DNA from 3 places in the Thalassolituus sp. genome. Region 3 is predicted to be linked to each of the others. Evidence: predicted binding sites of a transcription regulator. Region 3 holds the regulator's gene; each other region holds the start of a gene.
The links. The regulator FNR, encoded in region 3, switches genes on or off when oxygen is low (the NO sensors DNR and NnrR bind a similar motif). The targets are predictions, from matches to a motif close to TTGATNTANATCAA.
Positions count from the first base shown of each region.

Region 1: petA (ubiquinol-cytochrome c reductase iron-sulfur subunit) is a predicted target of FNR. The motif match lies at 1,902-1,915, and genes of this name have one in related genera.
Region 2: uspE (universal stress protein UspE) is a predicted target of FNR. The motif match lies at 2,696-2,709, and genes of this name have one in related genera.

Region 1 covers NZ_CFHJLR010000015.1:65,163-69,384, forward strand. The annotation lists gene AC5E51_RS11745 (cytochrome c1) at 1-2, opposite strand, end outside; gene AC5E51_RS11750 (cytochrome b) at 16-1,242, opposite strand; gene petA (ubiquinol-cytochrome c reductase iron-sulfur subunit) at 1,242-1,838, opposite strand; gene rpsI (30S ribosomal protein S9) at 2,062-2,454, opposite strand; gene rplM (50S ribosomal protein L13) at 2,459-2,890, opposite strand; gene AC5E51_RS11770 (hypothetical protein) at 3,013-3,324, opposite strand; gene AC5E51_RS11775 (peptide chain release factor 3) at 3,454-4,222, opposite strand, start outside.
Region 2 covers NZ_CFHJLR010000004.1:48,141-52,362, forward strand. The annotation lists gene AC5E51_RS04010 (propionyl-CoA synthetase) at 1-1,067, shown strand, start outside; gene AC5E51_RS04015 (flavodoxin family protein) at 1,182-1,661, opposite strand; gene uspE (universal stress protein UspE) at 1,697-2,623, opposite strand; gene AC5E51_RS04025 (LysR family transcriptional regulator) at 2,774-3,652, opposite strand; gene leuC (3-isopropylmalate dehydratase large subunit) at 3,809-4,222, shown strand, end outside.
Region 3 covers NZ_CFHJLR010000011.1:63,881-68,102, forward strand. The annotation lists gene AC5E51_RS09525 (heavy metal translocating P-type ATPase) at 1-1,450, shown strand, start outside; gene ccoS (cbb3-type cytochrome oxidase assembly protein CcoS) at 1,453-1,686, shown strand; gene AC5E51_RS09535 (sulfite exporter TauE/SafE family protein) at 1,679-2,356, shown strand; gene fnr (fumarate/nitrate reduction transcriptional regulator Fnr) at 2,385-3,149, shown strand; gene AC5E51_RS09545 (hypothetical protein) at 3,404-3,898, shown strand; gene ttcA (tRNA 2-thiocytidine(32) synthetase TtcA) at 3,955-4,222, shown strand, end outside.

The sequences.
Region 1 (4,222 bases), on a different contig from region 3:
ATGCCCAGTTTCATCTTAGTGGCCTCCAGTTACGCGCTCAGGGACAGGCTTGGTTTTCTCGAACTTCGGTGCCAGTGGCAGGAAGACGAAGTAACCAAAGTAGATAACAGATGCGATCTGAGCGATCAGAGTCAGAAGCTCAGTTGCAGGCTGTGTACCCAACCAGGTCAGCAGTGCGAAGTTGAAGCCAAAGATCACGATGTAGATACGGCTAACGATACCTTTGTAGCGCCAGCTGCGTACCGGGCTACGATCCAGCCAAGGCAGTACAAACAGTACAGCGATAGCAGCACCCATAGCGATTACACCCAGCAGCTTATCCGGAACCGCACGCAGGATGGCGTAGAACGCACCGAAGTACCATACAGGGGCAATGTGCTCAGGAGTCTTCAGACCGTTTGCAGGCTCGAAGTTAGCGTATTCCAGCATGAAGCCGTTACCTTCAGGGAAGAAGAACAGCACAGTACAGAACACCATCAGGAAGACCACAATACCCACCAGATCGTGAACGGTGTAGTAAGGGTGGAACGGGATGCCGTCGAGTGGCTTACCGTTTTCGTCTTTATGTTTCTTGATATCAACGCCGTCTGGGTTGTTAGAGCCTACTTCGTGCAGCGCCAGCAGGTGCATAACAACGAGAGCGACAATGACCAGAGGTACAGCAACAACGTGCAGAGCGAAGAAGCGGTTCAGAGTAGCGCCTGAAATCAGGAAGTCACCACGAATCCACTCAGTCAGCAGGTCGCCGTATGGCATAACAGAGAACAGAGAAATAATTACCTGTGCACCCCAGTAGGACATCTGGCCCCATGGTAGTACGTAACCCATGAAGGCTTCAGCCATCAGGGCCAGGTAGATCAGCATACCGAAGATCCAGATCAGCTCACGTGGCTTCTGGTATGACCCGTACAGAATCGCACGCATCATGTGGAGGTATACTGCAACGAAGAAGAAGGTCGCGCCGGTGGAGTGCATGTAGCGGATCAGCCAGCCCCACTCTACGTCACGCATGATGTATTCAACAGATGCGAAAGCAGCTTCAGCGCTTGGCGTGAACTGCATGGTCAGCCAGATACCCGTCAGGATCTGGTTAACAAGCATGAGCATAGAAAGTACGCCGAAGAAGTACCAGAAGTTGAAGTTCTTCGGTGCATAGTACTTAGACATATGCTTTTCATAGGTCTGGGTAACCGGCAGACGGTCGTCGATCCAGGCCATGATTTTATTGGTGTTCTGGCTCATTACGCGTTCTCCTCATCAACACCGACCACGACTACGTTGTCGCTCTCGAACATGTAGGCAGGGACAACCAGGTTGTCAGACGCCGGAGAACCACCGTATACACGGCCAGACAGGTCGAAGCGCGAACCGTGACATGGGCAGAACCAACCACCCTGCCAGTTTGGATCAAACGGCTGAGGCTCAACTTCAGGTACATACTTAGGTGCACAACCCAGGTGAGTACATACACCCAGCAGAACGATCAGCTCAGGCTTGCGGGAACGGTAAACGTTGTCAGCGTATTCAGGCTGCTGCGCTTTATTAGCGTTCTCAGGATCTTTCAACCGGCCAGCGAGGCCTTCCAGAGTGTTCAGCATGTCTTCGGTACGGCGGGCGACATACACCGGCTTACCACGCCATTCAGCGGTGACCATTGCACCTGGCTCAACTTTGCTGACATCGATCTTCGCCGGAGCACCTGCTGCCTTTGCTTTTTCGCTTGGCATCCAGGACTTAACGAAGGGCACCGCAAGGAAGCCAGCACCGACAGCACCGACACCGGCAGTAGCGCCGACCAGCAGAGTACGCCGGGCCTTATTAACGCCGTCTTGACTCATTACCATCTTCTCCCATCATTTAAATTCTTATGCAGCTACACGACCTGCGCTAGTTGTACATAATTTATACAGATCAAGCGTAGCATACAGGGCGGCGCACATAATAGAGAAAACAGGGTCAGGAAACAACCAGAAATACCCACAAGGCATGGGGTTTTGGGCATAAAAAAAGCGCTTATTGATCTGTGCCAATAAGCGCTTCTTTCTGCTCTGCAGCGTTGGATTAACGCTTGGAGAACTGTGGCTTCTTACGTGCTTTACGCAGACCCACTTTCTTACGTTCAACTTCACGAGCGTCACGAGTAACGTAACCCGCTGCACGCAGTGAAGGACGCAGAGTTTCATCGTACTGCATCAGTGCACGGGTGATACCGTGACGGATTGCACCGGCCTGGCCATTACCGCCACCGCCTTGTACGTTGATGATCACGTCGAACTTTTCGAGGCTTTCAGTCAGTTCGAGTGGCTGACGAACAACCATACGAGCCGTTTCACGACCAAAGTACTCGTCCAGAGGACGCTTGTTTACTACGATGCTGCCAGTACCAGGACGCAGAAAGACGCGCGCGGTGGAGGTCTTACGACGACCGGTACCATAGTATTGTGTTACTGCCATCATCTTATCCCAGTTTCAGTTCTTGCGGTTGCTGAGCAGTATGTGGGTGCTCAGTACCTGCGTAAACTTTCATTTTCTTGAACATAGCACGACCAAGAGGATTCTTAGGAAGCATGCCTTTCACCGCAAGTTCGATTACCTGTTCTGGTTTGTAATCGATCAGCTTCTCAAAAGATATCGATTTCAGACCACCCGGGTAACCTGTGTGACGATGGTACATCTTATCGCCAGCTTTCTTGCCGGTTACTTTTACTTTGTCTGCGTTGATAACAACGATGTAATCACCGGTGTCAACGTGTGGAGTGTATTCTGGCTTGTGCTTTCCTCTCAGGCGGAGAGCAACCTCAGTGGCCAGGCGACCCAGCGTTTTATCAGCTGCATCAACAACAAACCACTCACGTTTTACGGCTTCTGGTTTTGCGCTGTAAGTTTTCATCAAATTCTCGCCTTCAAGGGCATTGTTGATTCGAAAAGAGGGCGGCATTCTATAGGAGGGATTGGGGTAGTGCAAGGACTAATTCAATTAGTTTTTAAGTCCCTGCATTACAAGGTAAAACCTCAATACTGCTCTGGCTCCTTGAGAGAAACCAGGCCCCAGATCAGGCTCAGAAGTGCCACCATGACGTCTAACAGAATCGCCAGCCCCATTGCCTGAGACGTCTCTTCTGCCTGGTCATATCCCATTACCTGCCCTGCCCAGAAAAATCCGGCGCTGACCAGAAAGCCAACCACAATACAGGTAATCAGAAAGTAACCTTTTGCATCGTCCAGCATCAGTTTCTCCTGAGTCAGGAGAGTCTGAATCCACCAACGTATGCCACCACACAGAACCAATGTGATAAGTACGCCTGATAAAAAGTAAATCGCCATTGTCGCTAAGCCCCCGCACAGCGATGATATCCATGCAGGAAAGCTTAGTTCAGAATGACCTGTCCGCAAGGAAAGTCAGACGAATATCAATGGCGCGCGATTACGATGATCAGGCCCAACACTGACAGATCAGTGCTCACGCGTTGAGCGGAACTGAATTTCCGGCCATCGCTCTTCAGTCAGCGACAGGTTGACGCGAGTCGGCGCAATGTAGGTGAGGTAACCACCGCCATCAATCGCCAGGTTCTCTCCGCCCTTACGCTTAAACTCTTCGAGCTTTCGCTCGTCGTCGCAGTAGACCCAACGAGCGGTATTTACGTTCACCGGCTCGTAGATACACTCAACTTTATATTCGTCCCGCAGACGCTGCTGCACGACGTCAAACTGCAGCACACCCACAGCGCCCAGAATCAGGTCGTTGTTATTGAGCGGCATAAACAGCTGGGTCGCCCCTTCTTCGGAAAGCTGCTGCAGACCTTTCTGCAACTGCTTCATTTTCAGAGGGTCTTTTAAGCGTACCCGCTTGAACAGTTCCGGCGCGAAATGCGGAATACCGGTGAACTGACGATCTTCACCCATGGTAAAGGTGTCACCAATCTGGATAGTGCCATGGTTATGTAGACCGATGATGTCACCGGAGATGGCCTCTTCCACCGCCGAGCGGTCACCCGCAAGGAAGGTCACAGCATCGGCAATCTTTACATCCTTGCCGATACGGACGTGCTTCATCTTCATGCCCTTGCTGTAAGTACCCGAGCAGATGCGCATAAAGGCAATACGGTCCCTGTGTTTCGGGTCCATGTTGGCCTGAATTTTAAAGACAAAGCCTGTGAACTTGTCATCATCCGGCGCCACTTCGCCCAGGTCAGTACCACGCGGCAGCGGTGACGGCGCCCAC
Region 2 (4,222 bases), on a different contig from region 3:
TCTTCTGGGCGGCTTCGGATGTCGGCTGGGTCGTTGGGCATTCGTATATTGTTTATGCGCCTTTGATTACCGGCTGTACTACGGTCTTTTATGAAGGTAAGCCGGTGAAAACGCCAGACGCTGGAGCCTTCTGGCGAGTGTGTGCTGAATATAAGGTTAAGGCCTTATTTGCTGCACCAACGGCGTTTCGTGCTGTACGGAAGGAAGACCCGGAGTGTGCTCTTGCTGGACAGTACGACCTCAGCGCATTAACAACCATTTTTATGGCCGGTGAGCGTCTTGATCCACCCACTTACGACTGGGTGGTTGGGCATCTGAAACGGCCCGTCGTGGATCATTGGTGGCAGACGGAAACTGGCTGGGCGATTGCGGGAAATCACGTGGGCTATGGTCTTGCGGAAACGAAGCCTGGCTCGGTAACGCGTCCGTCTCCTGGTTTTAATGTTGAAATTCTGGATGGTCACGGCAAGCCTGTGCCTGCCGGTGAGCAGGGCAGTATTGCCATCAAATTACCTATGCCCCCGGGCTGCCTGCCAACGATCTGGAACAATCACGACCGCTTTGTGGATGGTTACCTGAGCACCTTCGACGGCTACTACGTTTCGGGTGATGGTGGTTACATCGATAAGGATGGCTACCTGTTTGTTCAGGGGCGCACCGATGACATCATCAATGTCGCAGGCCACCGCCTGTCGACCGGTGAAATGGAGGAGGTTGTGGCTGGTCATGATGCAATTGCGGAGTGCGCTGTGATTGGCCAGGCCAGTGACCTCAAAGGCGAAGAACCCCTGGGTCTTCTTCTGTTAAAAGATGGTGTGACAATCGATGAAGCGACTCTGGAGTCCGAAGTCATTCAGCGAGTGCGTGACAACATCGGTGCCGTTGCCAGTTTCCGTCATGCTGTGGTTGTCCAGCGTCTACCGAAAACCCGCTCAGGGAAGATTCTGCGTAAGGTGTTGCGCAACATCGCTAACAGTGAGGAGTACCAAACTCCGTCAACTATCGATGATCCGGCGTGTCTTGTCGAAATCGAAGAGGTTTTATCGAAAAAAGGTTTAAGAAAATGAAACTCTGAGGAACTGATACGTGAATGCCGTATCTGAGCTTACGGTTGTTGCAAAACAACCTTTATGATTGCTCCCCCTCTACGCCGGCCTTCGGGTCGGCGTTTTTTTATCCTGCTAAATAATACCTTCCGACAGAGCGGTTGCGATGGCCTCACCAATCTCACCGACTTCTTCCAGCCATGCTTCCTGCCACGTACCTCTGAGCACCACTGGTTCCTGAGCCCAGCGCCAGCGCAATCCGGTTGTGATGGTTTGCAGGGCGCGGACAGTGCCCGTGCCGTCGTGGCCTGCACGTACGATGGCAATACAGGGGAGCCCCTGTTTGTCGTCCAGGACCGGGTAATAAACGCGGTCAAACCAGTCCTTCATTGCACCTGACATATAGCTCAGGTTTTCAGGGGTCAATAACACAACCCCATCGGCGTGCATGAGTTCATCGACGCCTGCATCTAACGGTGCTTTGGCGGTGAATGTGAGATTAACGCCAGCTTTTTCTATGCCAGAAATAAGCCCGTCACGGAGACGGGCCAGATTTTCAGAGGGGCAGTGCGCAATAATCAGGAGGTTCTTTGTCTGCTTATCAGCGGATTTCATATTCTCTCGACTTACGGGGTTACGCGATATGTGGGTTATTCAATATCAGGATTAACGCCGTCTTTGGGTTTAATGATTAATACATCGCAACTGAGTTTATCGACGAGCGCTTCTGCTGTGTTGCCAATCAGGACACCGCTCAGACCTTCGCGACCGACAGTGCCAACGACGACGAGATCGGCTTCAATCTCTGCGGCCACATCCGGCACGACTTGTTCAGCATCACCTTCAAGTACGTGGACATGATCTTCAGCGACGTTGAACTTTTTGGCCCAGCGAGCTGTTGCCTCTTTATGCTGGTCAGTAATGTAATTCTGAATGTCTTCTGGTGGAGAAACCTCAGGCACCATGGCGAGGGCGACAGCGACCATAGGGTAAGCGTTTGCAATATGCAGGTCCGTATCAAAGTGATCAGCCAGATGCTCTGCATAAGACAAAATGTTGTCATTGATAAGAGTGTGCCCTTTGTCTGAGCTGGTGGCATCAATACTGGCGAGTATACGGTTGTGCTTCCAGGCATCGGATGATTTAACCATCATGACAGGCGCCGGGCAGTGGCGCATCAGGTTCCAGTCAGAGTGCGAGAACAGCCGATCGATCAGGCCGTGTTTCTGAGTCGACTTAATAACCAGGTCAAACTCCGTATCGCGAGCCGATTCAATGGCGGCATCGTGCAGGTGCTTCTGCCAATGAACTTCTGTATTTACGCGCAGGCCTTTGCAGCTATCCAGCTCAGTAAGCGAATCCAGCCAGAGTTGCGCCTGACGCAGGAGGGCTTGCTTCACACTACTTGCGGTCGTGTCTGCCAATTGTGAGGCCTGGTCGCTAAAGCTGTCCCAGGCTGAGGTGATTAATGTCAGGTCGGCATCAAGCGCGTTCGCCAGCCAGCATGCGCGCTGCAGGCCAGGCTGCTCTTCGTCGTGTTTATCCAGCACTACCAGAATGTGATTGATATCGAGCATGATATTCTCCTCAGCGCCGCAATGGCGTAGTCCGTTCTCTTAGTGAGCATATCGCTTTCAGGTGTCAGCGTCTTGCTCTGCCTCAAGGTAAGTAGTCTCAAGGTAAATCGCCTTAAGGTACGACCCCTATTGGCCGGTCAGGTTCTTACTTTAGTCGTCGGCACTGGCGTGCAGGAGGTCCATCAGTGCGGTAGCTGCATTGCTTTGCGTTCGATGTTTCAGGAATACGGCGCCAAGCTGTCGGCGAAGACTCGTCCCCGGCCAGTTGATTACGGTTAAAGCGTCATCATTCACCATTGATGAGGGCAGCACCGACCAGCCCATCCCGACCGAGACAAGCATCTTAATGGTTTCGAGATAGTTGGTAGGCATGGGTGCCTTTAAGGTCAGTCCTTCGGCAGCAAAGACATTGTTTATGAGCTGATAGGTAATCGTATCTGGCTCGGGCAGTATGGCGGGCTCGGACGACAGATCCTGAAGTGAGACCTGAGGGATACCAGCCAGCCGATGATTGGCTGCACAGACGCACACCATGTCGTCTTGCCAGAGAGGGATGGCAGCAATATCGCTTTTGGGTGTTTGCTCCAGTGTTGTCAGTGCGAGGTCGACCTGACGTAGTCTCACCGCCTGGTAGGCACGCTCAGAGCCCATAAACTGCAGGTCGAGATCCACATTTGGGTGAGCATGTACAAATTTTCTGAGAACAGGCGGTAGTCGGTGCAGGCCTATATGGTGGCTGGTCGCTAAGGTCAGGCTGCCGCTGATATCGCCGGAAATATTCTCCAGTTCAAGTTCTGTGTCTGAGACAAGATCCAGAATATGTTGCGCTCGGGGGAGCAGGGCTTCGCCAGCCTCGGTCAGGCTGATGGTTCTGTTGTGACGATCAAACAGAGTGGTGCCTAGCTGTTCTTCCAGTTGCTTGATACGTTTACTGACCGCTGATTGCGTCAGATACAAAGACTCTGCTGCCGCTGAAAATGACTTTTGCTCAGCGACTGCTATAAACGCCTTTAACGATTGTGTATCCATGTCACACCCCGGAAGAGCTGATACTAAATAGTAGCTGGTATTCCCAGTAGGAATTCAAACTAGAAAAAATATGAATTTCTGTTGTTTATCAGCTCAGGTATCATTCAGCAAGTGATTAATGATGAGAACCTAACTAAAGATATGGGAGTACCGAGCATGGCCGGCAAGACTCTTTACGACAAACTCTGGGATCAGCACGTGGTGAAAATCCGTGAAGATGGCACAGCGTTGATATACATCGATCGTCAGCTTCTGCACGAAGTGACGTCTCCACAGGCGTTTGAAGGTCTGCGTATTGCAGGTCGCAAGCCATGGCGCTTAGACGCTAACCTGGCGACACCTGACCATAACGTTCCGACCACCGTACTTGAGCGTAAATCAGGTATCGAAGGTATTCAGGACCCGGTATCGCGCATTCAGGTGAAAACCTTAGATGACAACTGCGATCACTTCGGTATTAACGAATTCAAAATGGCCGACAAGCGTCAGGGCATCGTGCACGTCGTTGGTCCTGAGCAGGGCGCGACACTGCCGGGCATGACGGTTGTGTGCGGTGACTCCCATACGGCA
Region 3 (4,222 bases):
TGACATTTCAACCGGCGACCGTTTGTTATTGAAACCCGGGTACCCAGTCCCAGCCGATGGCGTTGTGGTTGAAGGTCAGAGCACGGTCGACGAATCAGCACTGACGGGCGAATACATGCCGCTGAACAAGCAAGCCGGCGACACGTTGATCGGCGGCACCATGAACGTCGAAAGCCCGCTCATTATGGAAGTCACAGCCACCGGTGCCGATGCGCAGCTATCGACCATCGTTCGCCTGATGGATCGCGCGCAGCAGGAAAAGCCCAAAGTCGCTCTTATTGCCGATAGCATTGCCAGCCGGTTCGTTGCGGCGGTTCTGATTATCTCTGCGTCGGTGTTCAGCTACTGGATGTTTCAGGGCAACGACCATGCCTTCTTTATCGCACTCTCTGTTCTCGTCGTCACCTGCCCATGCGCCCTGTCACTTGCTACGCCAACCACTCTGACAGCGGCAACAACGGCGCTGCGCGAACGCGGCTTATTAATCAGTAAAGGTCATGTTCTGGAAACCCTGCAGTCAGTGAACCGCGTGGTGTTCGATAAAACAGGCACCCTGACGCTGGGGCATCTGACACTGACGGAAGTCCGCCCTGTTGCGGGCGGTATAGAAAACAGCCTGGAGCTGGATCAGGATACTCTGGCCTCGGTAGTTGCATCGCTTGAACAACATGCCAGCCACCCGATTGCGAAAGCCTTCCGTCACTACCCGGTGCTTGCTACCGAAGACATTCAGCACCACCCGAGTCAGGGCGTCAGTGGTCAGGTTAATGGCTACAGATTCCGTTTCGGCCGCCCGGATTTCGTCTGGCCAGAGGGTATTCTTCCGCCCGAGAGCGCATCGGGGCAGTGGTTATTGCTTGCCGATGATAAGCAACCGTTGGCCTGGTTCCTCCTCAATGACACAGTGCGTCGCAGCGCAGGCCCGTTAATTGAAACATTAAAAACCCGCGGTATTGAAGTCGCACTGCTGACCGGCGACCCTTCAAGGTCAGCGACTCTCGTCGCTGACGAACTCGGTATTTCAGACGTGCGCAATGGCCTCAGCCCAGAGGATAAGCTTGCCATCGTGCGCGAGTGGCAAAAACAGGGCGATACCGTTCTTATGGTAGGGGATGGTATTAATGACGTTCCGGTGCTGGCGGGCGCGGATGTCTCGCTGGCTGTGAATGAAGCTACAGATCTGGCGAAAACCAATGCAGATACCCTGCTGACGAATGGTCGCCTTGAAGTCATTGCTGATGCGTTATCAGTCTCCCATAAAACCCGCAATGTCATTCGTCAGAACATCGGTTGGGCGTTACTATACAACCTGATCGCGTTACCACTTGCGGCGGCCGGTATGGTGCCGCCCTGGGCCGCGGCCATTGGCATGTCATTCAGCTCACTACTTGTCGTTCTGAATGCTCTGCGACTGACCCGTCGCCCACCTGCACTTACTGCTGAGAGCTGACCATGGATATTATTTACGTACTGGTTCCCCTGTCGATTGCCCTGCTCGCCATTGCAGTTGCCATCTTTTTCTGGGCTGTGAAAGGCGGCCAGTTTGATGACCTGGATTCGCCCGCGCACAAGATTCTGTTCGATGATGATGAGTACCTGAACGAGCGCCGCGAAGATAGCGTTGAGACCGATTCAGACGCGGATTCAGAGTCAGACGGCGAGCCCAAAAAATCCAAGAATGACTGAACCCTTATCCCTCCTAACCGCCCTGCTACTTGGCTTATTTGGCGCCAGCCATTGCTTGGTCATGTGCGGCGGAGTTGCCGCGGCAGCTGGGCAACTCGACACTCAGCACAGAGTCCGGGCTTCGTTACTGTTCAATTTTGGCCGCATTACCAGTTATACCCTCGCAGGCCTGATCGTCGGTAGTCTCGGGCTGTGGCTGTCGAGCCTGCACGAAGCTCTGATGATCACACTACGTTCAATCGCAGGCGTTATGCTCATATTAATGGGTCTCTACGTCGCGCGCTGGGCACTGTGGCTCACCCGCATTGAGCAAATTGGCCAACTGTTCTGGCGCAGAATTCAACCCCACGCCCAGAAACGACTGGGCCGTTCAGACCCAGCCAGCCAGTGGCTTCTCGGCATGTTGTGGGGATGGTTGCCGTGTGGGCTCATATACAGCACCCTGAGCTGGGTAGCAGCTAACGGTCAGCCTGCGATGGGCGCCCTGACCATGTTTGTTTTTGGTCTCGGAACCTTTCCCGCTATTTTATCCGCTGGGCTGGCCTCGGCATCCGTGATGAATATTATTCGGCATCAGTGGGCGCGAAATATTGCGGGCCTATTATTGATCGGTTATGGTTGCTGGACTTTGGCCTCCGTGTGGCAACCAGCCATGTTCGCAGCCGCTTGATCTAAAGTATTAGAGATCGTTCTTGCCTATGAAAACGTCAGTTAATGCTCCTCTGCGTGGAGCTCAGCCTCATTGTCAGACCTGTTCACTGAATGCTCTTTGTCTGCCTCTTTCCCTGACCGAAAGTGATATGGAGCGTCTGGACGACATCATCCGTCGTGGTCGCCCGATCCAGAAAGGCCAACTGCTGTTTCAGCAAGGTACAGAATTTCAGTCTGTATTCGCGGTTCGTACGGGTGCACTGAAGACCTACACCCTGGCAAGTAACGGCGAAGAGCAGATCACAGGTTTTCACCTGGCCAGCGAGCTGATCGGATTGTCTGGCTACAACGCAGGCACGTATCCGCTGACGGCAAAAGCCCTCGAAACCACAACAGTATGTGAAATTCCGTTGCAGCAGCTTGAACAACTGGCGGATGAGCTACCTGATTTGCGTCGTCAGCTGATGACCACCATGGGCACTGAAATCCGGCACGATCAGAACATGATGCTGCTTCTCAGCAAGAAGAATGCAGAAGAACGTGTTGCCTCTTTCCTACTGGATATTTCGCAACGTTATCAGCGTCGTGGTTTCTCAGCGACTCACTTCCGCCTGCCAATGTCACGTGTCGACATCAGTAACTACCTGGGCCTGGCGGTAGAAACCATCAGCCGAGTGTTCACACGCTTCCAGAAAAATGAACTGATCGAAACACAGGGCAAAGAGATTATCCTGAAAGACAGCGATACCCTATATGATCTCGCGGGACTGACACGCGCCAACGATGAGTGTCTGCATCAGGCTGAGAGCTGATTTAAATTTTGGCTTTTAGCATCCTAATGAGCACACGGACCGTGCTCATCCTCTTTTCGCTCGCCATATCAGACATTGGTCACAGTGCGCAAATATTTGCTTCCCCCTGAGACCTGCATCACTATGCTTCACGTACTGGGCAGTACTATTGAGTAAACATCTGATAACAGGCGCTGCCTGTACCGGCAGTTATTCAGGTACGCTTATTGCTCCTGATATTGAGACTGCCAAAATTACACCCTCTGGAGTTTCTGATGGGTATAGATGCTGATGATTTCCGGACGTACGTTATTCGTCCAACACTGCAGAAACTGGACGCTAACAGTGCCGACGCAGAGCTTTTACTGCTGGGTACTGCAGCCATTGAGTCTGAGCTGGGCTCATTCCTGAAAACAGAGGGGCAACGCACCTCGGGTATTTACCGGCTGCATGGCCTGACGCACCGGCATATCTGGGATGACTATCTTGCAGATCGGCCAGAACTGGCCAGTAAAGTGCGAGGCATTGCCAGCCAACGGGAATTCCTGGAGAACCCGCACGCTGAACTAACAACAAACCTCGCCTATGCGACCGCTATTACCTGGCTCGCCTACGTTCGCCACCCTCAATTCACACTACCCCGTGGCGCCAGTGTGCTGCATCTGGCAACGCTCTGGAAGAACTGTTATCACACCCGTGACGACCTGACTGTACAGGACTTCGTGCAGCGCTACGAAGAACTGGTCGAATCCAGTGACGCTGTGGCCTGATGTTTATATAAGCACCGCATTCTGATATAAAGCGCACCCTACGCATGGGGTGTTGTATGTCTGAATTGAACGTGTCTGAATCTGCTGTTTCGCAACCTGAAGAAGGCTATAAGCCTGAGATCTTCGATCCAGCGGCCGCTGAGCTATCTACAGAAGCTACTGAAGCTGCAGCCAATCAAGCTGAACGCAAATCCAGAACCGAATTCAACAAGCTCCAGAAGCGCCTTCGTCGTAACGTTGGCAAAGCCATCGAAGATTACCGGATGATTGAAGACGGTGACAAAATCATGGTGTGTCTGTCGGGTGGCAAAGACTCTTACACCA